Regions from separate parts of the Streptomyces sp. NPDC056373 genome, predicted to be linked through region 3. Evidence: predicted binding sites of a transcription regulator. Region 3 holds the regulator's gene; each other region holds the start of a gene.
The links. Region 3 encodes HrcA, which represses chaperone genes, less so after heat shock. Its sites were predicted from a motif close to TTNGCACTCNGNNNNNCNGAGTGCNAA; they were not measured.

Region 1: groL (chaperonin GroEL) is a predicted target of HrcA. The motif match lies at 3,731-3,757, and genes of this name have one in related genera.
Region 2: groES (co-chaperone GroES) is a predicted target of HrcA. The motif match lies at 3,855-3,881, and genes of this name have one in related genera.

The regions. Positions count from the first base shown of each region.
Region 1 covers NZ_JBHJPX010000017.1:156,970-167,569, forward strand. Annotated here, with positions in the region: gene ACFCXS_RS31905 (glucosyl-3-phosphoglycerate synthase) at 1-856, opposite strand, end outside; SAM riboswitch class I at 1,037-1,193, shown strand; gene thrC (threonine synthase) at 1,212-2,498, shown strand; gene ACFCXS_RS31915 (MoaD/ThiS family protein) at 2,600-2,875, shown strand; gene ACFCXS_RS31920 (cold-shock protein) at 3,323-3,526, shown strand; gene groL (chaperonin GroEL) at 3,921-5,543, shown strand; gene ACFCXS_RS31930 (NADH:flavin oxidoreductase) at 5,753-6,880, shown strand; gene ACFCXS_RS31935 (carboxylesterase/lipase family protein) at 6,973-8,523, shown strand; gene ACFCXS_RS31940 (hypothetical protein) at 8,864-9,556, shown strand; gene ACFCXS_RS31945 (sensor histidine kinase) at 9,587-10,600, shown strand, end outside.
Region 2 covers NZ_JBHJPX010000001.1:466,349-476,948, reverse strand. Annotated here, with positions in the region: gene ACFCXS_RS02165 (RNA polymerase sigma factor) at 1-472, shown strand, start outside; gene ACFCXS_RS02160 (methyltransferase domain-containing protein) at 659-1,828, opposite strand; gene ACFCXS_RS02155 (polysaccharide deacetylase family protein) at 2,130-3,065, shown strand; gene ACFCXS_RS02150 (polysaccharide deacetylase family protein) at 3,032-3,811, shown strand; gene groES (co-chaperone GroES) at 3,981-4,289, shown strand; gene groL (chaperonin GroEL) at 4,411-6,036, shown strand; gene ACFCXS_RS02135 (ester cyclase) at 6,109-6,816, opposite strand; gene ACFCXS_RS02130 (SDR family NAD(P)-dependent oxidoreductase) at 6,902-7,675, opposite strand; gene ACFCXS_RS02125 (MOSC domain-containing protein) at 7,770-8,438, opposite strand; gene ACFCXS_RS02120 (LysR family transcriptional regulator) at 8,519-9,418, shown strand; gene ACFCXS_RS02115 (WhiB family transcriptional regulator) at 9,480-9,809, opposite strand; gene ACFCXS_RS02110 (response regulator transcription factor) at 10,190-10,600, shown strand, end outside.
Region 3 covers NZ_JBHJPX010000004.1:433,804-441,729, reverse strand. Annotated here, with positions in the region: partial or broken gene ACFCXS_RS11160 (HAMP domain-containing protein) at 1-360, opposite strand, end outside; gene ACFCXS_RS11155 (SpoIIE family protein phosphatase) at 634-2,964, shown strand; gene hemW (radical SAM family heme chaperone HemW) at 2,992-4,224, shown strand; gene ACFCXS_RS11145 (DUF3097 domain-containing protein) at 4,315-5,118, opposite strand; gene ACFCXS_RS11140 (MBL fold metallo-hydrolase) at 5,150-5,881, opposite strand; gene hrcA (heat-inducible transcriptional repressor HrcA) at 6,053-7,069, shown strand; gene dnaJ (molecular chaperone DnaJ) at 7,069-7,926, shown strand, end outside.

The DNA.
Region 1 (10,600 bases), on a different contig from region 3:
CGTCCGTGCCCCGCTCGAACTGCGTCAGGGACGGCCGGATCAGATGCCCGCGCGCCAGCCGCAGCTGGGCCGTGCGGTAGATCGCGGCGGCCATCCGGCCCAGCGCCTGCCCGTCCTGGTGCCGGTGCTTGCGCACCCCCACGTCCACCTGGGCGAGGGCGTCCAGGCCCACCAGGTGCAGGGCGTCCACCAGCATGCCCAGCTCCACGCCGTACCCGACCGGGAACGGCAGCTGCTCCAGCAGCGAGCGGCGGGCCGCGTACTCGCCGCCGAGCGGCTGCACGAAGCCCGCCAGCTGCGGCCAGTGCATGTTGAGCAGCGGGCGCGCCATCAGCTCGGTGACCCGGCCGCCCTGCCCGGCCGCGCCGGCCAGCGGCCGGTCGTACATGGCCTTCACCAGGTCCACGTCCGGGTCCGTGAGCAGCGGGCCCACGATCCCCGTGACGAAGTCGGACGAGAAGTCCTTCAGGTCCGCGTCGACGAAGCAGACGATGTCCCCGCGGGTGACGAGCAGCGAACGCCACAGCACCTCGCCCTTGCCGGGCACGGCGGGCAGGCGCGGGAGTATCCGGTCCCGGTGCACCACCCGCGCGCCCGCGGCGGCGGCCACCTCGGACGTACGGTCGGTCGACCCCGAGTCGACGACGACGAGCTCGTCGACGAGAGGGACCTGCCGCATCAGGTCGTGACGGATGACGGCGGCGATGTCCCCGACCGTCTCCTCCTCGTTGAGCGCGGGCAGCACGACACTGACCGTCCGGCCCGTGCGCTGCTTCGCGGCGAGAATCTGATGGAGCGGGCGGTCGTTCGCGGACCAGGAACGGGCGCTCAGCCAGCGCTCGACTTCTTCCAGCACCGTGGCGGCTCCTTTGCGTGTTCTCTGCGGGACGGACTGCCCGCCGCGGTAGCGGCTGACGGGTACAGTCATCTCGCGGTTCGGACGACTGTCTCAACTGTCCTGGTCGTCGGTTACAGTCTTGAACAAGGCGGATGACCATCGCATGTCCGGGGTCACCCGCCGCCTACAACCACATACAGCTCATCCAGAGGGGCAGAGGGAAACGGCCCGATGAAGCCCCGGCAACCCTCCAGTCGGTACTCGTAGGTCACTGGCGACCACATGCGCGAGGCTCCCGGCTCGGGAAGGTGCCAAATCCGTCTCACGGCGAGATGCGTCGTGAGGAAGATGAGGAGAAAGGGCCTCGCCTCACATGGCTGCGCAGACTGTTGCAAGCACCACAGAATCCACCGTAGACCTCGGCCCCGCCGCCGCGCTCAGCTGCCGCGAGTGCGGCCACCGTGTGCCTCTCGGCCCGGTCTTCGCGTGCGAGGAGTGTTTCGGTCCGCTGGAGATCGCCTACGACTTCTCCGCCTACGACACCGAAGAGCTCCGCAAGCGCATCGAAGCGGGCCCCGCGAACATCTGGCGCTACGCCCCGCTGCTGCCCGTCCCGGCCGACGTGGCGGACAAGCCGAACATCAACCCGGGGTGGACCGCGCTGGTCAAGGCCGACAACCTCGCGCGCGAGCTGGGTGTCGACGCCGGCAAGCTGTTCGTGAAGGACGACTCCGGCAACCCGACGCACTCCTTCAAGGACCGCGTCGTCGCCCAGGCCCTGGAGGCCGCCCGCGCCTTCGGCTTCACCACGCTCTCCTGCTCCTCCACCGGCAACCTCGCCGGTGCGGTGGGTGCCGCGGCGGCCCGCGCCGGCTTCCGCTCGTGCGTGTTCATCCCGCACGACCTGGAGCAGGGCAAGGTCGTCATGGCCGCGATCTACGGCGGCGAGCTCGTCGGCATCGAGGGCAACTACGACGACGTGAACCGTTTCTGCTCCGAGCTGATCGGCGACCCGGCCGGTGAGGGCTGGGGCTTCGTCAACGTCAACCTGCGGCCGTACTACGCCGAGGGTTCCAAGACCCTGGCGTACGAGATCTGCGAGCAGCTCGGCTGGCAGCTCCCGGACCAGCTGGTCGTCCCGATCGCCTCCGGCTCGCAGCTCACGAAGATCGACAAGGGGCTCCAGGAGCTGATCAAGCTCGGGCTCGTCGAGGACAAGCCGTACAAGATCTTCGGTGCGCAGGCGCTCGGGTGCTCGCCGGTGTCGACGGCGTTCAAGGCCGGGCACGACGTGGTGCGGCCGCAGAAGCCGGACACCATCGCCAAGTCCCTCGCGATCGGCAACCCGGCGGACGGGCCGTACGTGCTGGACATCGCGCGGCGGACGGGTGGTGCGGTGGAGGACGTGACGGACGAGCAGGTCGTCGAGGCGATCAAGTTGCTCGCGCGGACCGAGGGTGTGTTCGCGGAGACCGCGGGTGGGGTGACGGTGGGTGTGACGAAGAAGCTGATCGAGAGCGGGGCCCTCGACCCCACCAAGACCACCGTCGTGCTCAACACCGGAGACGGCCTCAAGACGCTGGACGCGGTGGCCGGGACGGGGCTGACCGCGACCATCCGGCCCAACCTGGACTCGTTCCGTGAGGCCGGGCTGGTCTGATCGTTGTTCGCTGCGGGCCGGTGGGGGCTGGTCGCGCAGTTCCCCGCGCCCCTGAGGGCGCGCCCCAGCCGTAGCTCAAGAAGAACCGGAGGACATGTCCGATGAGCGTCACCGTTCGAATCCCCACCATCCTGCGTACCTACACCGGCGGGCAGGCCGAGGTCGCCGCCGAGGGCGGGAACCTCGGTGAGGTCATCGCCGATCTGGAGAAGAACCACACCGGGATCGCCGCCCGTGTGCTGGACGACCAGGGCAAGCTGCGGCGGTTCGTCAACGTCTACGTCAACGACGACGACGTGCGGTTCGAGCAGGGGCTGGAGACGGCGACGCCGGACGGTGCCGGTGTGTCGATCATTCCCGCCGTCGCCGGCGGCTGAACCGGTCGACCGGCTTGATTGTTACCTTCGGTAACGACGGTCACTGAGAGTTTATCGAATTGCCCCCTCCGTGAGAGAAGCGGAGGGGGGCAATTCTGCGTGGTTGAGCGGGGTACAGTTGGGGAACGCGGTCCCGATTCCCTGATCGGAACCCTGAATTCCCGCTACGAGCCCGACAAGATGTAGCCAAAGTGTGTACGTCTTTTGCGGCTTTTGTTCCTTTTGTGTGGCCCGACTTGCCCTGAATTCGGGCGAATTCTCCCCACATTCCGGACCCTGCGCGTCCAGAATTCTCGTCCGATTGACCTGTTGCAGACGGCAGTTGGACAGATACATTCAGCCGCGGTCGACGCGTTCCGGCGCACGCCCCCAACCGTGGGGGGTGAGGTCTGACCCGGGTCCGCGAAGTGTGGATCTGTGCAAGGGCCAGTAATAGGGGAGTTAGGCATGGCTCAGGGCACCGTCAAGTGGTTCAACGCGGAGAAGGGGTACGGCTTCATCGCGGTCGACGGTGGTGCGGATGTTTTCGTCCACTACAGCGCGATCCAGATGGACGGCTACCGCACCCTTGAAGAGGGTCAGCGGGTCGAGTTCGAGATCTCGCAGGGTCAGAAGGGACCGCAGGCCGACATGGTTCGCGTCGCTGCCTGAACGCGCACCACGACCAACGCATCAAGCGACCGGTCTTCTCTGAAGGGCCCGTACCCCCCGGGGTGCGGGCCCTTCGGCCTGCTCGGGCACCTGCCGGGCGGTGTTCGCGGGCGGCTGACGCCCCCGCCCGATCCCCGGGAGGCGCTTGCGCCCGCCCGTCACCCGACCGCCACCCCCCAATGAGCTCCCGCTTCGCGAGAGCGCCTTGCACTCAGCATGCCCGAGTGCTAATCATTGCGTTAGCACTCTGAAGGTGAGAGTGACAACGTAAGGACCGGGTCGGTGAGGCCCGCAGGCCGGGTGGGGAAGGAACCCACGAGGCAAGCGAGCCGTCCGTCGCGGGCGCGGGCGCGGTCCGAAGTAATCACCCCCAGTCCTGGAGGGACCACTTCACATGGCCAAGATCATCGCGTTCGACGAGGAGGCGCGGCGCGGCCTCGAGCGCGGCATGAACCAGCTCGCGGACGCCGTCAAGGTGACGCTCGGCCCCAAGGGCCGCAACGTCGTCCTCGAGAAGAAGTGGGGCGCGCCCACGATCACCAACGACGGTGTCTCCATCGCCAAGGAGATCGAGCTCGAGGACCCGTACGAGAAGATCGGCGCCGAGCTGGTCAAGGAAGTCGCCAAGAAGACGGACGACGTCGCCGGTGACGGTACGACCACCGCGACCGTTCTCGCCCAGGCCCTGGTCAAGGAGGGTCTGCGCAACGTAGCCGCCGGCGCCAACCCGATGGCCCTCAAGCGCGGTATCGAGCGCGCCGTCGAGGCCGTCTCCGCCGCCCTGCTGGAGCAGGCGAAGGACGTCGAGACCAAGGAGCAGATCGCTTCCACGGCCTCCATCTCCGCCGCCGACACCCAGATCGGCGAGCTCATCGCCGAGGCCATGGACAAGGTCGGCAAGGAAGGCGTCATCACCGTCGAGGAGTCCCAGACCTTCGGTCTGGAGCTGGAGCTCACCGAGGGTATGCGCTTCGACAAGGGCTACATCTCGGCGTACTTCGCCACCGACATGGAGCGTATGGAGGCCGTCCTCGACGACCCGTACATCCTGATCGCCAACTCGAAGATCAGCAACGTCAAGGACCTGCTGCCGCTCCTCGAGAAGGTCATGCAGTCGGGCAAGCCGCTGCTGATCATCGCCGAGGACGTCGAGGGCGAGGCCCTGTCGACCCTGGTCGTCAACAAGATCCGCGGCACCTTCAAGTCCGTCGCCGTCAAGGCTCCGGGCTTCGGCGACCGCCGCAAGGCGATGCTGCAGGACATCGGCATCCTCACCGGCGGCGAGGTGATCTCCGAGGAGGTCGGCCTCAAGCTGGAGAACGCCACCGTCGACCTGCTGGGCAAGGCCCGCAAGGTCGTCATCACCAAGGACGAGACCACCATCGTCGACGGTGCCGGCTCGACCGACCAGGTCAACGGCCGCGTCAACCAGATCCGCGCCGAGATCGAGAACAGCGACTCGGACTACGACCGCGAGAAGCTGCAGGAGCGCCTGGCGAAGCTCGCCGGCGGCGTCGCGGTCATCAAGGCCGGTGCCGCCACCGAGGTGGAGCTCAAGGAGCGCAAGCACCGCATCGAGGACGCCGTGCGCAACGCCAAGGCGGCCGTCGAGGAGGGCATCGTCGCCGGTGGTGGCGTGGCCCTGCTGCAGGCCTCCCAGGTCTTCGAGAAGCTGGAGCTCGAGGGTGACGAGGCGACCGGCGCCAACGCCGTGAAGCTCGCGCTGGAGGCCCCGCTGAAGCAGATCGCCGTCAACGGTGGTCTCGAGGGCGGCGTCGTCGTGGAGAAGGTCCGCAACCTCACCGTCGGCCACGGCCTGAACGCCGCGACCGGTGAGTACGTCGACATGATCGCCGAGGGCATCATCGACCCGGCGAAGGTGACCCGCTCTGCCCTGCAGAACGCCGCCTCCATCGCCGCGCTGTTCCTCACCACCGAGGCCGTCATCGCCGACAAGCCGGAGAAGGCCGCCGCGCCCGCCGGCGGCGGCATGCCGGGCGGTGACATGGACTTCTGATCGACCCCCTGGGGATTTCCCGGGTCGATCGGCGTCCTTACCGAGGGCGGCACCCCCTGTTACGGCAGGGGGTGCCGCCCTCGGGCGTGCGCGGGATCACAGTGGGGGCGGGATGGCGGGGCGGGACCGGGTGGTTGAAAACTAGGTCCTATGCGTGTGCACATACTGACCGGTATGCGTGCACTGTCCGGTATCCGAAGGAGCCCCACGTGACCGTCGCCGCCTCCGCCTCCCGCGCCGCCGAAATCCTGTCCCGGCCCGTAACGCTGGGCGGCCTGACCGTTCCGAACCGGATCGCGATGGCGCCGATGACCCGCATGTTCTCCCCGGGCGGTGTACCCGGCGAGGACGTCGTCTCGTACTACGCGCGCCGCGCCGCCGCCGGAGTCGGCCTGATCGTCACCGAGGGCACCTACGTCGGCCACGAGTCGGCCGGGCAGAGCGACAGCGTGCCGCGCTTCCACGGCGACGAGCAGCTCGCGGGCTGGGCGAAGGTCGCCGAGGCGGTGCACGCCGCCGGCGGCACGATCGTGCCGCAGCTGTGGCACATCGGCATGGTCCGCAACCAGGGTGAGCCCCCCTTCGCCGACGCCCCCGCCGTCGGCCCCTCCGGTCTGCGCATCGGCGCCGACGAGCCCACCGGCAAGGCCATGACGCAGGCCGACATCGACGCCGTGATCGGCGCGTTCGCCGAGGCCGCTGCCGCCGCCGAGCGCATCGGCTTCGACGGTGTCGAACTGCACGGCGCCCACGGCTACCTGCTCGACCAGTTCCTCTGGGAGGGCACCAACCGCCGCACCGACGCCTACGGCGGCGACCGGGTCGCCCGCGCCAAGCTCTCCGAGGAGATCGTCGCGGCCGTCCGCGAGACCGTCTCCGCCGACTTCCCCGTCATCTTCCGCTTCTCCCAGTGGAAGCAGGAGGCCTACCGCGCCCGTCTCGCCGAGACGCCGGAGGAGCTGGAGTCCATCCTGGCGCCCCTGGCCGCCGCCGGTGTCGACGCCTTCCACGCCTCCACCCGCCGCTACTGGGTCCCCGAGTTCGACGACTCGGACCTGAACCTGGCCGGCTGGACCAAGAAGCTCACCGGCAAGCCGACCATCACCGTCGGCTCGGTCGGCCTGGACGGCACCGACTTCCTCAAGTCCTTCCAGGGCGAGAGCGCCGAGGTCGGCGACCTCGACAACCTCCTCGACCGCTTCGAGCGAGACGAGTTCGACATGGTCGCCGTCGGCCGTGCCCTGCTCCAGGACCCCGAGTGGGCCCGCAAGGTGCTCGACGGTCGCTTCGAGGAGCTGGCCCCGTACAGCCCGGCGGCGCTGAAGACCCTCAGCTGACCCGCCTCCGCACGGGGTGCCTGGATTCGCTCGCGCCGGTCAAGTCACACTGACCGGACGCTTGTTCACCGGCACCCCGTGAGGAGAACCCAGTGACGACGACCGACTCCCGCCCCTCGGCGGGCGGCGCCTCAGACCGGCCCGGCCCGGTGGTGCGCACCACCGCCGGCTCGGTACGCGGACGGACGGAAGACGGCCTCGCCGTCTTCCGCGGCATCCCCTTCGCCGCGCCCCCGGTCGGCGAGGCCCGTTTCCAGGCCCCCCGCCCCGCCCCCGCGTGGGACGGCATACGCGAGGCGTACGCCTTCGGCCCGCCGCCCCCGCAGGACCTCGGCAGCATGGCCGGCCCGGGCCTGATCGACGTACCCCAGGGCGACGAGTGGCTCACGGTCAACGTCTGGACCCCCGAGCCCGACCCGGCGGCCCGGCGTCCGGTCATGGTGTGGATCTACGGCGGCGCCTACAAGCTCGGCCACGCCGGCAGCCCCGGCTACGACGCCCGCCGCATCGCGGCCGACGGCGACCTCGTCGTCGTGTCCCTCAACTACCGCGTCGGCATGGAGGGCTTCGCCCACATCGAGGGAGCCCCCGCCAACCGCGGACTGCTCGACCAGGTGGCCGCGCTGGAGTGGGTGCGGGACAACATCGAGTCCTTCGGCGGCGACCCCGGCCAGGTCACGGTCTTCGGCGAGTCGGCGGGCGCGGGTTCGGTGGCCTCGCTGCTGGCCATGCCGCGTGCGGCCGGGCTGGTCGGGCGGGCGATCGCGCAGAGCGTGCCGGGGACGTTCTTCTCCGACGCCCTGGCCCGCGACATCGGCACGGCCCTCGCCGCGGAGCTGGGCCTGCGCCCCACGGTCGCCGACCTGTCGACGATCGCCCCGCGCGAGCTGACCTCGGCGGGTGAGACGCTCGGACCGAAGATGCCCCAGCACATCGACCGCTGGGGCCGGGCGGCGCCGACCGTCACGCCGTTCTCGCCGGTGGTCGACGGTGACGTGCTGCCGACGAGCCCCTGGCAGGCGCTGAGGTCGGGCTCCGCGAAGGACGTCGAACTGCTCGTCGGCCACAACCGCGACGAGTACCGCCTGTTCATCGCCATGGCGGGGCAGCTCGGCCAGGTAGCCGACGAGAGGGCGGCCTCGGCCCTGCGCCTCTTCGCGCCGGGCGGTGAACAGGCGTACCGGGACGCCTTCCCCGACGCCTCCCTGTCCGAACTCTACGAACGTGTGCAGACGGACTGGCTGTTCGGCATGCCCTCCCTGCACCTGGCCGAGGCGCAGCGCGCGGGCGGCGGACGCGCGCACGTCTACGAACTGACCTGGCCGGCCCCGGGCAACGGCGGTGCACTGGGCGCCTGCCACGCCCTGGACATCCCGCTGCTGTTCGGCACGTACGCGGCGGACCTGGGGCTGCTCCTGTTCGCGGGCACGGAGCCGTCCGCCGAGGCGCTCGCCCTGTCGTCCCGCTTCCGCGCGTCCTGGACGTCCTTCGCGCGCTCGGGCGACCCGGGCTGGCCGGCGTACGACGACGAGCGGCGGCTGGTGCAGGTACTGGACACGGAGCCGGAGGTGCGGGCGTACCCGGAGGAGGCGTCACGGCGGCTGTGGGAGGGGTACGAGTTCCTGCCGCTTCCGCTGCTGTGAGGAGCGGTAGTTGAGTGCGATCGCGTCGATCACCTGCCGGTGATCACGCCACCGCCCACCCCGCTTCGGAGTCTGATCCGGCAGCGACGGCTCGATCAGGGAAGCAGGCTCCTCGGGCGCCGTCGGCCACCTGCAGGGGGCGCCTGAGGAGCACTACCAAAGAGACGTCGATCGCATCGATCGAAGGATGCCGTCGCGCCGCCCGTGATCCAGAGTGCCGGTCATGATGCGAACAGACACGGCCGCCTCAGGCGGTAGTTGGAAGACGCTTCCTCCGATACGTCACCATGCATGGTTCCCCGGCCGGATCATAGGGGGAGCGGCTCTCGTCCTCGGCCCTGTGGTGTGGTCAGCCGGGCTGCTTCTGCGGTACCTCACCCACGACTCGGTTGTCCTCGCCCCTGGCCGAGCGGGACAGTTCGGCAAGGAGTTCGCCGCTCCGTCGCAGTTGGCTGCCTATGTGCACAACCCCGGGCTGGTCACGGCCGGCTACGCGTGCTTTGCCGCGGGAGCTCTGCTGTTATGGCCCGCCTTCGCCACACTCGCGAGGATCATCGCGGCGCGGTGCCCGGGGCTCGCCGCGTGGGGCGGCACTCTCGTCATCTTCGGTCTGTTCGCGCGCCTGTACTTCGCCGGTGTCGACCAGGCAGCTTTCCAGCTGGCCGAGACACGCGGCCTCGACGAGGCGATCAAGATCGTGGCAGCCACGTATGAGGACATCTCCTACGGGCCATGGCGGATCCCCGTGAGCGCGTCCGCCTGCCAGTACGCCGGGATGGTGCTGCTGACGATCGGAGCATTCCGGTCCGGGACGTTCGGTACGGGGCGCTGCCTGTTGTTCCTCTGGTCGGGGACGCTCTGGGGAGGCGTACTCAAAGAAAGCAGGCTGTTCGACGGCGTCGTCTCGAACGGGGTCTTGTGCCTGGTACTCGTGCCGCTCGGCGTCCAGGTGCTACGGGACAAAGTCCCTGAGCTGCGTGTCGATAGTCGCTCCGCCCGGCACAGCAGGCCCTTGCGATGGCTGAGTTGGTGACATGTCCCGGATGCTGTCTACGGTGATCCGGTGAGTGCACAGCCACTGCGTGACCGTCTGGTGTCCTTCGCGCTTCCCCTCACCGCCTTCTGCGGCGCCTTCGTACCGGCGGCCCTGCCCGGTGTGACACCGCACTCCTCGTTCGGGCCGGCCCCGGTGCCCGCATCCATCCAGGCCGCGGTGGTCGGGCTGCTGGCGGCCGCGGGCGTGTGGATGGCGCCGAGACGATGCTGGCCCCTGTTCGTGATCGCAGCCGTGGACTCGGTGGCACGGTCACCAGGGCTTGTGCTTTCCGTCGCGACCTATGTGGCGGCGACCACGATCCGGCGCCCCCTCCCCCTGACCGTCTTCTCAGCGGCCGCGAGCCTCCTGGCGGTCGTGCCACGATCCGGCGTCGACATCGTCTCCTCGCTCGGTGGAGCACCCCTTTTCGTCTGGCTTCCGCTGGTGACAGGGATGTGGATCAGCGCGCGCAGGAAGGTGGTGGCCGGGCTGCGCGAGCGTGCCGATCGACTGGAGCGGGAGCAGGCCGTGCTCGCTGAGCGGGCGCGCGTGGAGGAGCGCGCCCGCATTGCGAGGGACATGCACGATGTGGTGGCCCACCAGGTGTCGCTCATGGTCCTGCGCGCGGGGGCACTGGAGATCAGTGCTCCGGACGAGAAGACAGCAGCGGAGGCTGAGCTCATCCGCACCACGGGCAAGGAGGCACTCACCCAGCTCAGAGCCGTTCTCGGGATCCTTCGTCATGCAGGCAGAGAGCCAGAGACCTTCCAGCCACAGCCGACCCTGGCCGACATCGACGCACTGCTCGATCAGTCGAGATCGATCGGCGTTCCCATAGAAAGGCGTGACGAGGGAACTGCGAGTGAGCTGCATGCCGTGGTGGAGCACACTGCCTACCGCGTCGTCCAGGAGGCCCTCACCAATATCCACAAGCACGCGGGCCTAGTCCCCACGCAGGTGGTGTTACGACGCCTGCCATCCGCACTGGAGGTTACGGTCAGCAACGTCGTACCGCACGATCGCGTGTCGGAGATGTCCGGT
Region 2 (10,600 bases), on a different contig from region 3:
CCTGAAGGACCAGAACCGCTCCCGCTGGAACCGCATGCTCATCGCCCGCGGCATCGCCGCGCTGGGCCGGGCCGAGGCCACCTCCTCCGGCGCCCCGGGCCCGTACACCCTGCAGGCGGCCATCGCCGCCTGCCATGCGCACGCGTACACCTACGAGGAGACCGACTGGGCCCGTATCGCCACCCTCTACGGCCTCCTGGCCGCCCGCTCCCCGTCCCCGGTCGTGGAGCTGAACCGCGCGGTGGCCGTCTCGATGTCCGACGGCCCGGCCCCGGCCCTCGCCCTCGTCGACGCCCTGGCCGGCGCACCGGCCCTGCGGGGCTACCACCTGCTGCCCAGCGTCCGCGGCGACCTCCTCGCCCGCCTCGGCCGTACGCGCGAGGCCCGGGCGGAGTTCGAGCGGGCGGCGTCCCTGACCCGGAACGAACGGGAGCGGGAACTGCTGCTGAGGCGGGCGACGGAGCAGCAGTGAGGAGTGCCGTTCGGACGGGGTGCCGGTCGGGGTGCTGAGCAGGTCCGAGGGCTGCGCCGGGCGGGATGCCCGACGGGGTGCCGGGCAGGTCTGAGGGCTGCGCCGGGCGGTGCGCCCGATGAGCGACGGGCCCCTGACGGTCCCGGCCGCACCGGGTGCCCGAGCAGCGACGGGCACCCCTGACGGTCACGCCCGCACCGGGTGCCCGATCAGCATCGCCGGTGCCCCCGCGACCCTGGTCAGGAAGACCGTCGCCGCGTGCGGGCCCTGCGGCTTGACCTTCCTGCGGAGCTCCTCCGGCTCGACCGCCGAGCCCCGCTTCTTCACGGTCAGCGTGCCGACCTGCCGTTCCCGCAGGAGGGCCTTCAGCTTCTTGACGTTGAAGGGCAGGTGGTCGGTGATCTCGTAGGCCGTGGCGTACGGGGTCGGACGCAGGGCGTCGGCCGTGACGTACGCGATGGTCGCGTCGAGCAGGCCGCCGTTGACCTGGTCGGCCACCTCGGCGACCAGGTGGGCGCGGATGACGGCGCCGTCGGGCTCGTAGAGGTAGCGGCCGGGCGGGCGGACGTCCGGGTCGGGCAGGCCGCGGGAGAGCAGGGTGCGGGGGCCCGGCAGGAGGGTCGCCCGGACGGCCCCCGGCTCGGTGCCGAACCACAGCACGGCCTCCTTGACGTCCCCGCCGTCGGAGATCCACTCGGCCTCGGCGTCCTCGGGGACCGCCTCGTGCGGAATGCCGGGGGCGATCTTCAGCGCGGCGGCGCGAGGGGCCCGGCGGGCCGCGGTGACCGCCCAGGACAGGGGCGGCGAGTAGGCCTCGGGGTCGAAGATCCGGCCGCGTCCGCCGCGCCGGGCGGGGTCCACGAAGACGGCGTCGAAACCGGCCGTGTCCACCTCCGTCACGTCCGCCTCCCGCACCTCGACGAGCCCGGCCAGGCCCAGCGCGTCGGCGTTGGCCCGGGCCGCGGCGGCGGTCTGCGGGTCCCGGTCCACGGCCAGGACCCGGATTCCGGCGCGGGCCAGCGCGATCGCGTCACCGCCGATGCCGCAGCACAGGTCGGCGACCGAGGTGATGCCCGCCTCGGCCATGCGCCGGGCCCGGTAGGCCGCCACGCTCGCCCGGGTCGACTGCTCGACGCCGTTGGGCGTGAAGAACATCCGGCCCGCGTCCTCGGCCCCGAACTTCGCCACCGCCCGCTGCCGCAGCCGTGCCTGGCCGAGCGCCGCCGACACCAGCTCGGCGGGGTGCTCGCGGCGCAGCCGGGTCGCGACGGCCAGCTCCTGCGCCGGATCGGTGTCCCGCACCTCGTCGAGGAGGGCGCGGCCTTCGGGGGTGAGGAGGAGGGCGAGGTCGTTCACCGGATCATTGTCGGACACGCGCAGCGGGGGGCGGTGGCCGGTCCGGCGGCGACCGGCCCGGTGCGGGCGCTGCCAGTGGCCGGCCGCTCGTGGGTCCCGTCGGTGTGCGGGCCGGTCGCCGGTTGGTGAGCCGCCCGGCGGTGGTGCTCGTGGGCGCGCAGTCGGGTGGGCCGGTCGTCGGATCGCCGCCCGTGCCCTGTGCTCCCGGGTCCCGCCTCGTGTGGGCCAGTCGGTGGATGACGAGGCGCCGGCCGAGGTGTCGGACCGGGGGCGACGGCAGGGGCTGCGAGGATCCGGCACCATGCGAGCAGTCGTACAAAATGACAAAAGTCGGGCGTCGGGACGGGCGTCCGCCGGTGTACGGATCGTCCTCGCCGTGCTCGTCCTCGCCGCCATCGCCTCCGGCTGCGCGCAGGACGGCGGCGACCGTGTCACCCCGGCCGGCGGCCAGCAGCCCCTCGACGCGGCTCCGGCCCGCGCGCTCGACTCCTACGCCACCAAGCTGCGCGCCGCGCACGCCGCCCGGGCCGCCGCCGCGCACCGCTGGGGTCTGCGCAGGACCCCGTCGGCCGCCCCGCCCGCCCCCGCGAAGAAGCCCAGGATGAGGACCCGCAAGGGCTTCGAGGTGGACGGCCACCGGGAACTGGACCTCCCGCCCGTCTTCACCAGGGTCCCCACCCAGGACAAGGTCGTCTTCCTCACCATCGACGACGGCGCCGAGAAGGACCCGGCGTTCCTGCGGATGATGAGCGATCTGGACGTCCCGTACAGCGCCTTCCTCAGCGGCTACCTGGTCAGGAACGACACCCCCTACTTCCGGAAGATGCAGTCCGGGGGCGTGGTCCTGCACAACCACACCCTCAACCACCCCAACCTGCGGGGCATGTCCTACCGGAAGCAGAAGCGCGAGATCTGCGGCATGCAGCGCTACATGGAGAGGCGGTTCGGCAAACGCCCCACCCTCTTCCGCCCGCCCTACGGCAGCTACGACCGCGCGACCCTGAGGGCCGCCAAGAAATGCGGCATCGCCTACGTGCCCCTGTGGAACGAGGAGGTCTTCGCCGACCACTGGGAGTACCGCGACGGGGGCCGGAAGCTGCACCCGGGCGACATCGTCCTGACGCACTTCCGGGGTCGTGACCAGTGGAAGGGCACCATGGCCGACATGATCCGCCGCTTCCTGAACAAGGTCACGGCCCAGGGATACGCGGTCGGGCGGCTGGAGGACTACCTGTGAGGCGCCAGGCCGCCGTATTGCTGTGCGCGGCCCTGCTGGCCGGCTGCTCCGGGGCGGCGCCTCAGCGGCCGGGCACCGGCGACGACCGGGCCCGGGACCCGGCGCGCGGGGCGCCCGACACGCGCCGGCTGCCGCCCGTCGTGGACCACGTCGCCACCCGCGAACCCGTCGTCTTCCTCACCTACGACGACGGCGCCGAACGCGACCCCCGCTTCGTCGGCCTCGTCCGGCAACGGCGGCTCCCGGTCAGCATGTTCCTCACGGACAGCGTCGTGGGACCCGGCTACGGCCACCTGGCCCGGCTGCGGGCGGTCGGCGCGTCCATCCAGAACCACACCCTCGACCACGCCGCCCTGCGCGGCCTGCCCTACGCCGGCCAGCGCGCCGAGATCTGCGGCCAGCAGCACAAACTCCGCTCCCGCTTCGGCATCGACCCCCGCCTCTTCCGCCCGCCCTACGGCACGTACGACCGGGTGACCCTGCGCGCCGCCGCCGGCTGCGGCATCACCGCGGTCGTCCTGTGGCGCGCGACCCTGAACGCCGACGGCGAACTGGCCTACACGCGCGGCGAGCCCGGCCTGCGGCCCGGCGACATCGTCTCGGTGCTCTCGGACGGGGCGGGGCCCCCGACCCTGGCCGAACGGACGGTGCGACTGCTGCGCGAGATCCGGGCGAGGGGGCTGCGGGTGGGGCGGCTCGAGGACCACCTGGAGAGAACGACGGCCCGACGCGCCGTCGGCAATTAGCAGTCCGCTTGACCGAGTGCTAATCACAGTCATAGTCTCGGCTCTGGCACTCCCCATTGGAGAGTGCCAACACAGCGACGGGCAGGTCCGGCACCCGCGACGACGGATCCACCTGGTCGCCACCTCAGACAGTTAACCCCGTGAGATCTCCGAAGGGGGAGGTCGGATCGTGACGACCACCAGCTCCAAGGTTGCCATCAAGCCGCTCGAGGACCGCATTGTGGTCCAGCCGCTCGACGCCGAGCAGACCACCGCCTCTGGCCTGGTCATCCCGGACACCGCCAAGGAGAAGCCCCAGGAGGGCGTCGTCCTGGCCGTGGGCCCGGGCCGCTTCGAGGACGGCAACCGTCTTCCGCTCGACGTCTCCGTCGGCGACGTCGTGCTCTACAGCAAGTACGGCGGCACCGAGGTGAAGTACAACGGCGAGGAGTACCTCGTCCTCTCGGCTCGCGACGTGCTCGCGATCGTCGAGAAGTAATTCACCCCGCTTTACCAGCTTTGCAGTGAACTGCGCCCCTGGCCCCCGCGACCGTATGAAGCCGGGCGTCGGGGGCGCGGTTCGTTTCACCCACATTTTCCGAGAGGGCTGAACCGCTCCCATGGCGAAGATCCTGAAGTTCGACGAGGACGCCCGTCGCGCCCTCGAGCGCGGCGTCAACAAGCTTGCCGACACGGTCAAGGTGACGATCGGCCCCAAGGGTCGCAACGTCGTCATCGACAAGAAGTTCGGCGCTCCCACCATCACCAACGACGGTGTGACCATCGCCCGCGAGGTCGAGGTCGAGGACCCGTACGAGAACCTCGGTGCCCAGCTGGTGAAGGAGGTGGCGACCAAGACCAACGACATCGCGGGTGACGGTACGACCACCGCCACCGTGCTCGCCCAGGCGCTCGTGCGCGAGGGCCTGAAGAACGTCGCCGCCGGTGCCTCCCCGGCCGCCCTGAAGAAGGGCATCGACGCCGCCGTCGCCGCCGTCTCCGAGGACCTGCTCGCCACGGCCCGCCCGATCGACGAGAAGTCCGACATCGCCGCCGTCGCCGCGCTGTCCGCCCAGGACCAGCAGGTCGGCGAGCTCATCGCCGAGGCGATGGACAAGGTCGGCAAGGACGGTGTCATCACCGTCGAGGAGTCCAACACCTTCGGCCTGGAGCTGGACTTCACCGAGGGCATGGCCTTCGACAAGGGCTACCTGTCGCCGTACTTCGTGACGGACCAGGAGCGCATGGAAGCCGTCCTGGACGACCCGTACATCCTCATCACGCAGGGCAAGATCTCCGCCATCGCGGACCTCCTGCCGCTGCTGGAGAAGGTCATCCAGTCCAACGCCTCCAAGCCGCTGCTGATCATCGCCGAGGACGTCGACGGCGAGGCGCTGTCCACCCTCGTCGTGAACAAGATCCGCGGCACCTTCAACGCCGTCGCCGTGAAGGCCCCCGGCTTCGGCGACCGCCGCAAGGCGATGCTGCAGGACCTGGCCGTCCTCACCGGCGCCACGGTCGTCTCCGAGGAGGTCGGCCTCAAGCTCGACCAGGTCGGTCTGGACGTCCTCGGCTCCGCCCGCCGCATCACCGTCACCAAGGACGACACCACGGTCGTCGACGGCGCCGGCAACAAGGACGACGTGCAGGGCCGCGTCGCCCAGATCAAGGCCGAGATCGAGTCCACCGACTCCGACTGGGACCGCGAGAAGCTCCAGGAGCGCCTCGCGAAGCTGGCCGGCGGCGTGTGCGTCATCCGCGTGGGTGCCGCCACCGAGGTCGAGCTCAAGGAGCGCAAGCACCGTCTGGAGGACGCCATCTCCGCGACCCGCGCCGCGGTCGAGGAGGGCATCGTCTCCGGTGGTGGCTCCGCGCTCGTCCACGCCGTGAAGGTCCTCGAGGACAACCTCGGCAAGACCGGCGACGAGGCCACGGGTGTCGCGGTCGTCCGCCGCGCCGCCGTCGAGCCGCTGCGCTGGATCGCCGAGAACGCCGGCCTGGAGGGTTACGTCATCACCTCCAAGGTCGCCGAGCTCGAGAAGGGCCAGGGCTTCAACGCCGCCACCGGCGAGTACGGCGACCTCGTCAAGGCCGGCGTCATCGACCCGGTCAAGGTCACCCGCTCCGCCCTGGAGAACGCCGCCTCCATCGCCTCCCTCCTCCTCACGACCGAGACCCTGGTCGTCGAGAAGAAGGAAGAGGAGGAGCCGGCCGCCGCCGGCCACGGCCACGGCCACGCCCACTGAGGCACCGGCCTCGTAGCAGAGGCCCCCGTTCCGCCCAGGCGGAACGGGGGCCTCTGCCGTAGGTCCCGCCGGTCACAGCTCCAGCGGATCGAGCACCCCGAGCTGCTGCATCAGCCCCAGCCGGTCGTACTGCCACCAGCCCTCGGCGATCTTCCCGTCCGCAGTGCAGCGGTGGACGGTCGTCCCGGTCATGGTGACGTCCTTCCCGGTCGGCGCAATCCCGAGGAAGTCGCCCTGGTGGTGCCCCTTCCAGGACCAACGGGTGCACACCCGGTCGCCCTGCGCCAGCTGGTCCTCGACGGTGAACGAGAAGTCGAACCCGCCCCGCCACACCTCCACCTCGCGCCGGAGCGCGTCCAGCCCGATGACGTCCTGCACGTTGGCGGGATCGTGGTCGTGGTAGTCCTCGACGAACACGTCGTTGAACGGCGGCGCGTCCCCCCGGCCCGGCGCGAGCTCGAAGAACCTGCGCGCGGTGGCCGCGTACAGCTGCTCGTCCCGCACCACGTCCAGGTCCGTGAAGGTCGGCGTCTCCTCGCAGAGCGCCACCATGTCCTGGAAGATCCGGTCGGTCTCCGGCAGCCCGGAGTTGCGCATCGCCTCCTCGTACGACGGGAACTCCACGATCTCCACGATGTGCGAGGCATCGGCCCGATCCGTCGCCACGACACTGTGCGACGCGGTCCGCTTCCCCTTGGTCTGCTCGACCCACCGGTCCATCAGCCGGTTCATCTCGTCGAGCCGGCTGGTCCTGCATTCGATGAGCTGTACGAAGGTCATGGCCTCGCCTCCGGCCCCCCTGGGTCCGGCTGAACAGCTTCATTGTCCCAACCGGAGCCGCCCGTCGCCTCTCGGTCCAAGGCTCCTACTGCGGCCCGTACTTCCGCCCCGTCCTGGAGGAGACGGCCCCGAGCATCCCCCGCGGCACCAGCTTCGCCGCGCCCATCAGCGCCTTGTAGCGCGGATCCGGGACGGACAGCGTCTTGCCGCGCGCCAGATCGTGCAGCGCCGCCGCCACCAGCTTGTCCGCGTCGAGCCACATCCAGCCCGGGATGTTGTCGGTGCCCATCCCGGCCCGGTCGTGGAACTCGGTGCGCACGAAACCCGGGCAGAGCGCCATCAGGCGTACGCCGCTGCCGGCCAGGTCGCGCGCCGCGCCCTGCGTGAACTGCACGACCCAGGCCTTGGAGGCGCCGTAGGTGCCCCGGGGGACGAAGGCGGCCACCGACGCCACGTTGACCACGCCGCCCCGGCCCCGCTCGCGCATCGCCCCGGTCGCCGCCGACGTCAGCCGCAGCACCGCCTCGCAGTGCACCTTCAGCATCCGCAGTTCGTCCGCCATGGAGACGTCGAGATAGCGGCCCTTGTTGCCGAACCCGGCGTTGTTGATCAGCAGGTCGACGGGGTTCCTGCGGTCGCCGAGCCGTGCGGCCACCGCCTCGATGCCCTTGTCCTCGGCCAGGTCGGCCGTCAGCACCTCGGCCTCGATGCCGTGCCGGTCGTGCAGCTCGGTCGCCTGTTCCCGAAGCCGCTTGGTGTCGCGGGCCACCAGCACCAGGTTGTGCCCGTCCGCCGCCAGTCGCCGCGCGAACGCGGCCCCGATGCCTGCCGTCGATCCCGTAATCAGAGCCGTTGTCATGGCAGAAGGTTAGTGACCCGGACTGAGTGCATCCGCTTCCCCCGGGGGCCGTCCGTGGTGAAGGGTCGGTGGAGACAGGCGTGGTGAGCTGCCGTCAGCTGCCGTACTTCTCCTGGTACTCGCGGGCCGTCCGCAGCACCTCCGGGTGCAGTGCCTCGCCCGCGGCCACCAGCCGCGGCAGCAGCTCCCGCTCGGTCGTCACCGCCCGGAACTGCAGGGCCACGGTCACGTCGTGGCCGGGCCGGTGCACGATCTCGACGGCATCGCCCGCGCGGATCTCCCCGGACTCGATCACCCGCAGATACGCCCCCGGCGCCCCCCGCTGCGTGAACCGCTTCACCCAGCCCTTCTCGTCCAGATGGCCCTGGAACGTACGGCACGGGATCCGTCCCGAGGTGATCTCCAGCACCACCTCGGGGCCGATGCGCCAGCGCTCGCCGATCAGGGCACCGGACACGTCCAGCCCGCGGGTCGTGAGGTTCTCGCCGAACGCGCCGTCGGGCAGCGTCCGGCCCAGCTCGCGCTCCCACGCGTCCATGTCCTCGCGGGCCATGGCGTACACCGCCTGGTCGTCGCCGCCGTGGTGCTCCAGCTTGCACACCGCGTCCCCGGCGAGACCGCTCCCGCCGACGCCCTTGGGCCCGGGCGCGGACACCCGCACCGGCCCGTCCACCGGCCGCTTGTCGATCCCGGTCACGCCCCCGGGGCCGTCCGCGTACGGCACGGCCTCGGCACGGCCCAGATTCACAGACAGAAGCTTCATGCACCGCACGGTAAGCGACCGCCCCCAAAGCGTCGACGCATTATTCGCAAAGTCATCAAAGGGTCGCTTATCCTCGAAGAGTGATCGAAGCTCGCCATCTCCGCGTCCTGCGCGCCGTCGCGACCACCGGCTCCTTCTCCGCCGCGGGCCGCGAGCTGGGCTGCACCCAGCCCGCCGTCAGCCAGCAGATGAAGGCCCTGGAAACGTCCGTCGGCACGCCGCTGCTGATCCGCACCGGACGCGAGATGCGCCTGACCCAGGCCGGCGAGGCCCTGGTGCGGCACGCCGCCGGGATCCTCGCCGGGCTCACGGCGGCGGAGGAGGAGGTTGCCGCCATCGCCGGGCTGCGCGCCGGACGGGTCCGGCTCGTCTCCTTCCCCAGCGGCAGCTCCACCCTCGTCCCCACGGCCCTGGCCGCACTGCGCGCCGCGCACCCCGGCACCCGTGTCTCCCTGGAGGAGGCCGAGCCGCCCGCCTCCGTGGGCCTGCTGCGCGAGGGCGACTGCGACGTGGCACTCGCCTTCCGCTACGAGGGGGCGGTAGGGGCTGAGGAGTGGGACGACCTCGTCGTACGACCGCTGCTGTCGGACCGGCTCGTCGCGCTCGTGCCGGAGCGCCACCGGCTCGCGGGCGCCCGGTCCGTCGCGATCGGCGAGCTCGCCGAGGAGCCGTGGATCGCGGGCTGCCCGCGCTGCCGCGGACAGCTGGTCGAGGTGTGCTCGGCGGCCGGCTTCGCCCCGCGCATCGACTTCGCGACCGACGACTACCCCGCGGTCGTCGGTCTCGTCGGGGCCGGCCTGGGCGTGGCCGTCCTTCCCCAGCTGGCCGTCGAGTCGGTCCGGCCCCGGGGCGTGCGCGCCGTGCGGCTGGAACCGGCGGTGCGGCGGGAGATCGTCGCGCTCACCCTGCCCGACCTCGCACAGGTCCCGGCCGTGGCGGCGACACTCGACCAGCTGGCCCGGGCCGCCCGTCGCCAGTAGCGGCCCACTCGCGTCAAAACCAACGGCACGCGTGCGCGTGCCTGCGTGCAGAAACGTTCCTTCAGGTGTTCGAGGCGGTGTGCCCGCCCGGTGCCGATGCCGACACCAGCCGGTTGCGCGCCCGCCCCATCAGCTCTTCGCGCTCGTCCTCGGTCAGCCCGCCCCACACGCCGTACGGCTCACGCACCGCCAGGGCGTGAGCGGCGCACTCCGCGCGTACCGGGCACCTCATGCAGACCTCCTTGGCCGAGTTCTCACGAGCGCTCCTCGCCGCACCGCGCTCACCCTCCGGATGGAAGAAGAGCGAGCTGTCCACCCCGCGACAGGCAGCCAGCAGCTGCCAGTCCCACAGGTCCGCGTTCGGTCCGGGAAGGCGGGAGAAATCTGCCATTACGTGACCCCTTGCAGCCGTTTTGTCCGGATCCGGTGTCTACGACCGTACAACTACGATCTAAGGAGATGAAAATATGACTCATTGCGAATCTAGCTCCAGACACTGGCAAAGCGGAAGAAATAGGTCTGAATGGGGCATAGCTTGTGATGAAAGTTCGAGGGTCTGCTGTGCATATCTCCAACGTGTCCGCCCCCTCACGTAGAGTGCCGAAGAGGGCAGCCGCCCCCGTAACTCTTTCGGGTGACCGTCGTTGAGAGTGCGAGGCGGTTGAAGGAACAAGTGCTCGGACCTGCGTCCGAGACGGTCGACCGCACAGGTGACGATTTCGTACCAGCCTGGAGGCTCAAGGTGACGTGCATCAGCTGCGGAGGGCGGTCATGACTTCCGTCCTCGTCTGCGACGACTCCCCGCTTGCCCGAGAGGCGCTCCGTCGTGCGGTGGCGACCGTGCCCGGCGTAGAGCGCGTGACGACGGCGGCCAACGGCGAGGAAGTCCTCCGCCGCTGGGGGGCCGACCGCTCGGACCTGATTCTGATGGACGTACGCATGCCCGGACTGGGCGGCGTCGAGACGGTCCGGCGGCTGCTGTCCGCCGACCCCGGTGCGCGCATCATCATGCTCACCGTCGCCGAGGACCTGGACGGCGTGGCCCTCGCGGTCGCCGCCGGTGCCCGCGGCTACCTGCACAAGGACGCCTCCCGCGCGGAACTGCGCGCGACGGTGACCCAGGCCCTGGCCGACCCGACCTGGCGGCTCGCCCCGCGCCGGCTGCGCTCGGCCGAGATGGGC
Region 3 (7,926 bases):
GCGGGTGGCGTTGGCCGCCGGGGCGACCAGGGCGTCGAGCAACTGGTTCACGTCGTCGACCCGGGACGTCCACAAGCCCTGGCCCGGGCTGGCCGAGAGCCGCTCGTCGAGCCGGCCGTGCCGCACCAGTTCCCGCCGGACGCGCTGCACCTCGAAGGTGAAGTGGACACTGCGGTCCATGATCTGGTTGTGGACGGCGGTCAGCTCGGCCACCATCCCATGGCCGGATTCCGGCACCTTGGTGAAGTCGCCGTCGCGTGCGGCCGTCATGGCGGCGAGCAGGGGGCGCAGATCGGATGCACGAATCTGACCGTCTTCGTACCGGTCTTCGACCACAGGAGTAGCACTGTTCTCACTCATGGCGGCCCACTTCGGTAACTCGGCGCTTATGGGCGAGGTCAGTCTGTCACTCTGTCGGCATCGACTGTGGCGTATTCGTACGAACTGCCCGGGGAGCTGTCCATGGGGGCCATTCCGACGCAACGGGAGACCGCCTCCCGTGCCTCAGAAGCGCCTGCACCCGCTTGGGAGACGCCCGTGCCCATTCAGGAGGGGCCTGTTCCCGTCCAGGAGGGGGCCGTTCCTGTTCAGGAGAGGCCCGTTCCCGAGGAGCCCGCACCGGCGGCGGAGGCGATGACGCCGTCCGCCGGGGCGCTCGCGTCCGATCCACGCGCACCCGCCCGCACGGCGCCCGGGCCCGCCGCCGAGGCGCCCGCACCGGAGCGCGCGCGGGCGCACGCGACCCTGCCCGGCAGTTCCCTCGCCCCGGGCGCCGCGCGCGCCCTGGTGCGCGAGGCTCTTGCCGAGTGGGCCGGGCTCGGACTGCCCGGCGCCGAGCACCTCACCGACCGCCTCGCCGACGACGCCGCGCTCGTCGTCAGCGAGCTCGTCACCAATGCCGTCGTGCACGCCGGCACCGACGTGGAGACGGAGTTCCGCCTGGAAGGCGGCACGGGCGGCGCCCCGGACACGGCCGTGGTCGTCGAGGTGTCCGACCACCACCCCTCCCGTGCCCCGCGCGGCGGCGAGCCGGAGACCTGGCACGACACCCCCGAGTACGGGCGTGGCCTGCGGCTCGTCGGCGCGCTCTCCGAGGCGTGGGGGGTCACCTACCGCACGGGCCGCAAGACCGTGTGGGCCCGGCTGCTCGCCGGCGCGTGCGCGGCGGACGAGCAGATCGAGGCGTACGCCGGGGAGCACGCGTCGGCGCGCGGCCTGCGGATGGCGGAGATCCTGGCACCCGAGCCACGCCCGGAGGCGGAGGAGGCCCTGCGGGCCGGAGGTGGCGGCGGAGACAGCTGGGACCCGCGTGAGGACCGAGAACCGTGGGGCTCACAGGTCAATGGAGACCTACGGGGCAAGGGAGGCTCACGGGGCATCAGGGACGGCGACGGCCGCGAGCCGTGGGATTTACGGCACGGGGGCTCACAGGACGGCGGAGAGCCGCGAGACCCGTGCCAGGAGCGGGAGAAGGAAGGCCACAACGAAGAAAGTCCGGGCCACGACGGAGGAACACGGCCCCGGCCCGGCTCAGGTGAGTCCCGTGACCTGCGTGACTGGAGCGACCTCCGGGACTGGCGGGACCGGCACGAGAACCGTGACGGACGGAACGGGCCCGACGGGGCCTGGCTCGGCCGCGGTGCCCTGTCCTTCCTCGCCGAGGCCTCCGACCTGCTCGCCGGCCAGCTCGACGAGGACCTCGTCGCGGCCCTCGCCGGCCAGCTGATCGTGCCCCGGCTGGCCGACTGGTGCGCGGTGTGGCTGGAGGACGAGGCCACCGCGGGCGGCTGGAGCGGCGGGGGCGGCCTGGGCGGACCACGCCTCGCCCGGGTCTGGCACGGCAGTGAGAACCGGATCGAGGAGCTGCGCCGCGCCCTGGAGAAGGACCCTCCGCAGCCGTTCGACCCGATGGGCGCCTCCCCGTTCGAGCGCGGCCGCGACCAGGGCGGATCCGGGCCCGTCGACTGCCCCTGGCCGGGCGAGGCGCTCGGGGACGACGCTCCCGGTTCGGCCCTGGCGTACCGCCTGGTCGCCGGGGGACGCCCGCTGGGCACCCTCGTCATCGGGCGGTCCGGACCGGCCGGCTTCCCCGACGAGATCACCGGCCTCGTCGAGGACCTCAGCCGCCGGGTGGCCCTCGCCATCGGCGCCGCCCGCCAGTACGCCCGGCAGGCCACCATCAGCGCCGTGCTCCAGCGCGGGCTGCTGCCCGGCGCCGTGGCCGAGATCCCCGGCGTGCGCAGCGCCCTCGTCTACGAGCCGTACGACAAGGGCGGCCCCAGCGGAGACTTCTACGACCTGTTCCCGGCCGGCGACGGACGCTGGTGCTTCGCCGTCGGCGACGTCCAGGGCAAGGGGCCCGAGGCGGCCGTCGTGATCGGCCTGGCCCGGCCCTGGCTGCGGCTGCTGGCCCGTGAGGGGTACAGGGTCGCCGACGTCCTCGACCGCCTCAACCAGCTCCTGCTCGACGACGCCATGGAGGCCGCCGACGCCGCCGCCCGGGCGCTGGTCGCGGCCGGCGCGCGCCCCACCCCGCCCGGCGACGGTCCCCAGACCCGCTTCCTGTCGCTGCTCTACGGCGAGCTCGTCCCCTTCGAGGGCGGTGTGCGCTGCACCGTCGCTTCCGCCGGGCACCCGCTGCCCCTGCTGCTGGGGGCGGGCGGGGAGGTGCACACGGCCGCGCAGCCCCAGACCCTCCTCGGGGTCGTCGAGGACGCCACCTACACCAGCGACAGCTTCGAGCTGCGGTCCGGCGACACCCTGCTGTGCGTCACCGACGGAGTGACCGAGCGCCGCTCGGGCTCCCGGCAGTTCGACGACGGGGACGGGCTCGCTGCGGCTCTGGCCGGGTGCGCCGGCCTGGACGCGGAGCTGATAGCCGAGCGGATCAAGCGGCTCGTGCACGAGTTCGGGGCGCGGCCTCCGGCGGACGATCTGGCGCTGCTGGTGCTCCAGGCGGACTGACCGCCCGGGTGCTGGACAATGGAAGGCATGCCTTCCGCACTCCCCGACGGCGAGCCCGTCCCCGACGACGGCGCGCTGCCCGCGTCCGCCCTCGCCGGGGCCGCCGACCGCCCGCTCGGGTTCTACCTGCACGTCCCGTACTGCGCGACCCGCTGCGGCTACTGCGACTTCAACACCTACACCGCGACCGAGCTGCGCGGCACCGGCGGCGTGCTGGCGTCCCGCGACAACTACGCCGAGACACTGGCCGACGAGATCCGGCTGGCACGCAAGGTGCTGGGCGACGACCCGCGGCCGGTGCGCACGGTGTTCGTGGGCGGCGGCACGCCCACGCTCCTGGACGCCGGTGACCTCGTACGGATGCTGAAGGCCGTGCGGGACGAGTTCGGGCTGGCGGAGGACGCCGAGGTCACGACCGAGGCGAACCCGGAGTCGGTCGATCCCGCGTACCTGGCCGCCCTGCGCGCGGGGGGCTTCAACCGGATCTCCTTCGGAATGCAGAGCGCCCGGCAGCACGTGCTGAAGGTGCTGGACCGCACCCATACGCCGGGACGGCCCGAGGCGTGTGTGGCGGAGGCCCGGGCGGCCGGGTTCGAGCATGTGAACCTCGACCTGATCTACGGCACGCCGGGGGAGTCCGACGACGACTGGCGGGCGTCGCTGGACGCGGTGCTGGGGGCCGGGCCGGATCACGTGAGCGCGTACGCGCTGATCGTCGAGGAGGGGACGCAGCTTGCCCGTCGTATCCGCCGGGGCGAGGTGCCGATGACCGACGACGACGTGCACGCCGACCGGTACCTGATCGCGGACGAGGTGCTCTCGGGCGCCGGGTTCGAGTGGTACGAGGTGTCGAACTGGGCGACCTCGGCCGCCGGGCGGTGTCTGCACAACGAGCTGTACTGGCGGGGGGCCGACTGGTGGGGGGCCGGGCCCGGGGCGCACAGCCATGTGGGCGGGGTGCGGTGGTGGAACGTGAAGCATCCGGGGGCGTACGCGGCTGCGTTGGCGGCGGGGCGGTCGCCGGGGGCGGGGCGTGAGGTGCTGAGCGACGAGGATCGGCGGGTCGAGCGGATTCTGCTGGAGTTGCGGCTGCGGGAGGGGGTGCCGTTGTCGCTGTTGCGGGATGAGGGGCTGGCTGCCTCGCGCAGGGCGTTGTCGGACGGGCTTCTGGATGCCGGGCCGTACGAGGAGGGGCGGGCGGTACTCACCTTGCGCGGGCGGTTGCTGGCGGACGGGGTTGTTCGGGACCTCGTGGACTGAGGCGCTCGGCGTGGGGGCTGGGGGCGGCGCGCATGCCCGAAGCGGCGGCGGCACGGGTGGGCGCAGCCGGGGCGGCGCGCATGACCGCTGTCAGGGAGCCGTGACGAAGTCGATCAGTTCTTCCACCCGGCCCAGCAGCTCCGGCTCCAGGTCCTTGTAGGAGTGAACCCCCGACAGGATCCGCTGCCAGGCGGCCCCCGTGTTCTCCGGCCAGCCCAGGGCCCTGCACACACCTGTCTTCCAGTCCTGGCCGCGCGGGATCCGGGGCCAGGACTCGATGCCCAGGGCCGACGGTTTCACCGCCTCCCAGACGTCGATGTACGGGTGGCCGACGACCAGCGCGTGTTCGCTCTCCACCGACTGGGCGATGCGCCACTCCTTCGAGCCCGGCACGAGGTGGTCCACCAGGACGCCCAGCCGTGCGTCCGGCCCGGGGGCGAACTCGGAGACGATCGACGGCAGGTCGTCGACGCCCTCCAGGTACTCCACGACCACGCCTTCGATGCGCAGGTCGTCGCCCCACACCTTCTCGACCAGCTCGGCGTCGTGCCGGCCCTCCACGTAGATGCGGCCGGCGCGGGCGACCCGCGCCCGTGCGCCGGGGACGGCCACCGAACCGGAGGCCGTGCGGGTGGGACGCGCGGGGCCGCCCGGAGCCGGGCGGACCAGGGTCACCACCCGGCCATCGAGGAGGAAGCCACGCGGCTCCATCGGGAAGACGCGGTGCTTGCCGAAGCGGTCCTCCAAGGTCACCGTGCCCGCCTCGCAGCGGATCACCGCACCGCAGAAACCGGTCCCCGGCTCCTCCACCACCAGGCCCGGCTCCGCCTCGACCTCGGGCACCGGCTTCGGCTTCTTCCACGGCGGGGTCAGATCGGCGGAGTACTGGCGCATTCGGATGACGATAGGAGAAGGCGCACGGCGATCACCGCGACACGCCGAAACGCGCTGCCAGCGCGTCCCGTTGCGCCCGCACGAACGCCGCGTCCACCACCGCTCCGTGACCGGGCACGTACACGGCGTCCTCACCGCCCAGGTCGAGCAGCCGGTCCAGTGCGGCCGGCCAGTGCGACGGCACCGCGTCGGGACCCGCCTGCGGCTCACCGGACTCCTCGACCAGGTCGCCGCAGAACACCACCTCCGGATCCCCGGGCACCAGCACCGCCAGGTCGTGCGCCGTGTGCCCCGGGCCGACGTTCGCCAGCAGCACCTGGCGTCCGCCGCCCAGGTCGAGCGTCCACTCGCCGGAGACCAGGTGGCCGGGCGGGACCAGCCGCTGCGCCGCCTCCAGGGCCGCGGGCGCCGCGAGGCCCTGACGCACCCCGTCCTCGCGCAGTTCCTCGCGGTCCCGCGCCCGCGACAGCAGCGCGTCCACGCCCACCGCGCCGAACACCTCGGTGTCCGGGAACGCCGCCGTGCCGAAGACATGGTCGAAGTGCGGGTGGGTCAGCGCGAGATGTGTCACACGGTGACCGGTGAGTGCCCGCGCCTGCGCGCCCAGTTTCGCGCCCTCGGCGAGGCTCGACCCCGAGTCGATCATGAGGGCCGCCCCCTCGCCCGCGACCAGCCCGATCGTGCAGTCCCACACCGGAAGCCGGCACCGCCCCACCCCGGAGGCCAGGCGCTCCCATCCGAGGTCTTCCCAAGTCACCGTCATACGGCGACGCTAGCGGTGCGCCCCGCTCGGGGCACGGCGGCGCACGACCAGCCTTGCCGGGGGTGTACCCCACCGCCGTACACTGGGCCGGGGAATGCTGGCACTCGCACGCGCAGAGTGCCAGGCTCGACAGGCAGGACAACGGGCGGACGACTTCTGGAGGTGTGCGCGATGCTCAGTGAACGCAGGCTTCAGGTGCTGCGCGCCATCGTCCAGGACTACGTCGGCACCGAGGAGCCGGTGGGCTCCAAGGCCCTCACCGAGCGGCACAGCCTCGGCGTCTCCCCGGCGACCGTCCGCAACGACATGGCGGCCCTGGAGGACGAGGGGTACATCGCCCAGCCGCACACCAGCGCCGGGCGCATCCCCACCGACAAGGGCTACCGGCTGTTCGTCGACAAGCTCGCGGGCGTCAAGCCGATGACCGCGCCCGAGCGGCGCGCGATCCAGAACTTCCTCGAGGGTGCCGTCGACCTCGACGACGTCGTGGCGCGCACGGTACGGCTGCTCGCGCAGCTCACGCGTCAGGTCGCCGTCGTGCAGTACCCGTCGCTGACCCGTTCGACCGTGCGGCACGTGGAGTTGCTCTCCCTGGCGCCCGCACGCGTGATGCTCGTGCTGATCACGGACACCGGGCGGGTCGAGCAGCGCATGGTCGACTGCCCGGCGCCCTTCGGCGACGCCTCGCTCGCGGATCTGCGCGCGCGGCTCAACAGCCGTGTGGCGAACCGCCGTTTCGCGGATGTGCCGAGTCTGGTGGAGGATCTCCCCGAGGCGTTCGAGCACGAGGACCGGGGTACGGTCTCCACGGTGCTCTCCACACTTCTGGAGACGCTCGTCGAGGAGAACGAGGAGCGGTTGATGATCGGCGGCACCGCCAATCTGACCCGCTTCGGGCATGACTTCCCTCTCACGATCCGGCCGGTGCTGGAGGCGCTGGAGGAGCAGGTCGTGCTCCTCAAGCTGCTCGGCGAGGCGAAGGATCCGGGCGTGACCGTACGGATCGGTCATGAGAACGCCCACGCAGGACTCAACTCCACGTCCGTCGTGTCGGTCGGCTACGGTTCGGGCGGCGAGGCAGTCGCCAAGCTCGGCGTGGTCGGACCGACCCGCATGGACTACCCGGGAACGATGGGAGCGGTACGCGCAGTGGCACGGTACGTCGGACAGATCCTGGCGGAGTCGTAGTGGCCACGGACTACTACGCCGTACTCGGCGTGCGCCGCGACGCGTCGCAGGAAGAGATCAAGAAGGCCTTCCGGCGGCTCGCACGCGAGCTGCACCCGGACGTCAACCCCGATCCGAAGACCCAGGAGCGGTTCAAGGAGATCAACGCCGCTTACGAGGTGCTGTCGGACCCGCAGAAGAAGCAGGTCTACGACCTCGGCGGCGACCCGCTCTCGCAGGCCGGAGGCGGCGGCGCGGGCGGCTTCGGAGCCGGCGGCTTCGGGAACTTCTCGGACATCATGGACGCGTTCTTCGGTACGGCGTCGCAGCGCGGACCGCGCTCGCGCACCCGCCGCGGCCAGGACGCGATGATCCGTATCGAGGTCGAGCTCGACGAGGCGGCCTTCGGTACGACCAAGGACATCCAGGTCGACACGGCCGTCGTCTGCAACACCTGCAGCGGTGAGGGCGCGGCCCCGGGCACCTCCGCCCAGACGTGTGACATGTGCCGCGGCCGCGGTGAGGTCTCGCAGGTGACCCGGTCCTTCCTGGGCCAGGTCATGACGTCCCGCCCCTGCCCGCAGTGCCAGGGCTTCGGCACGGTCGTCCCGACCCCGTGCCCGGAGTGCGCGGGTGACGGCCGGGTCCGGTCCCGCCGTACGCTCACGGTCAAGATCCCGGCCGGTGTCGACAACGGCACGCGGATCCAGCTCGCCGGTGAGGGCGAGGTCGGGCCCGGTGGCGGTCCGGCCGGTGACCTCTACGTCGAGATCCACGAGCTGCCGCACAGCACGTTCCAGCGGCGCGGCGACGACCTGCACTGCACGGTGACGATCCCCATGACTGCGGCGTCCCTCGGCACGAAGGTGCCGCTGGAG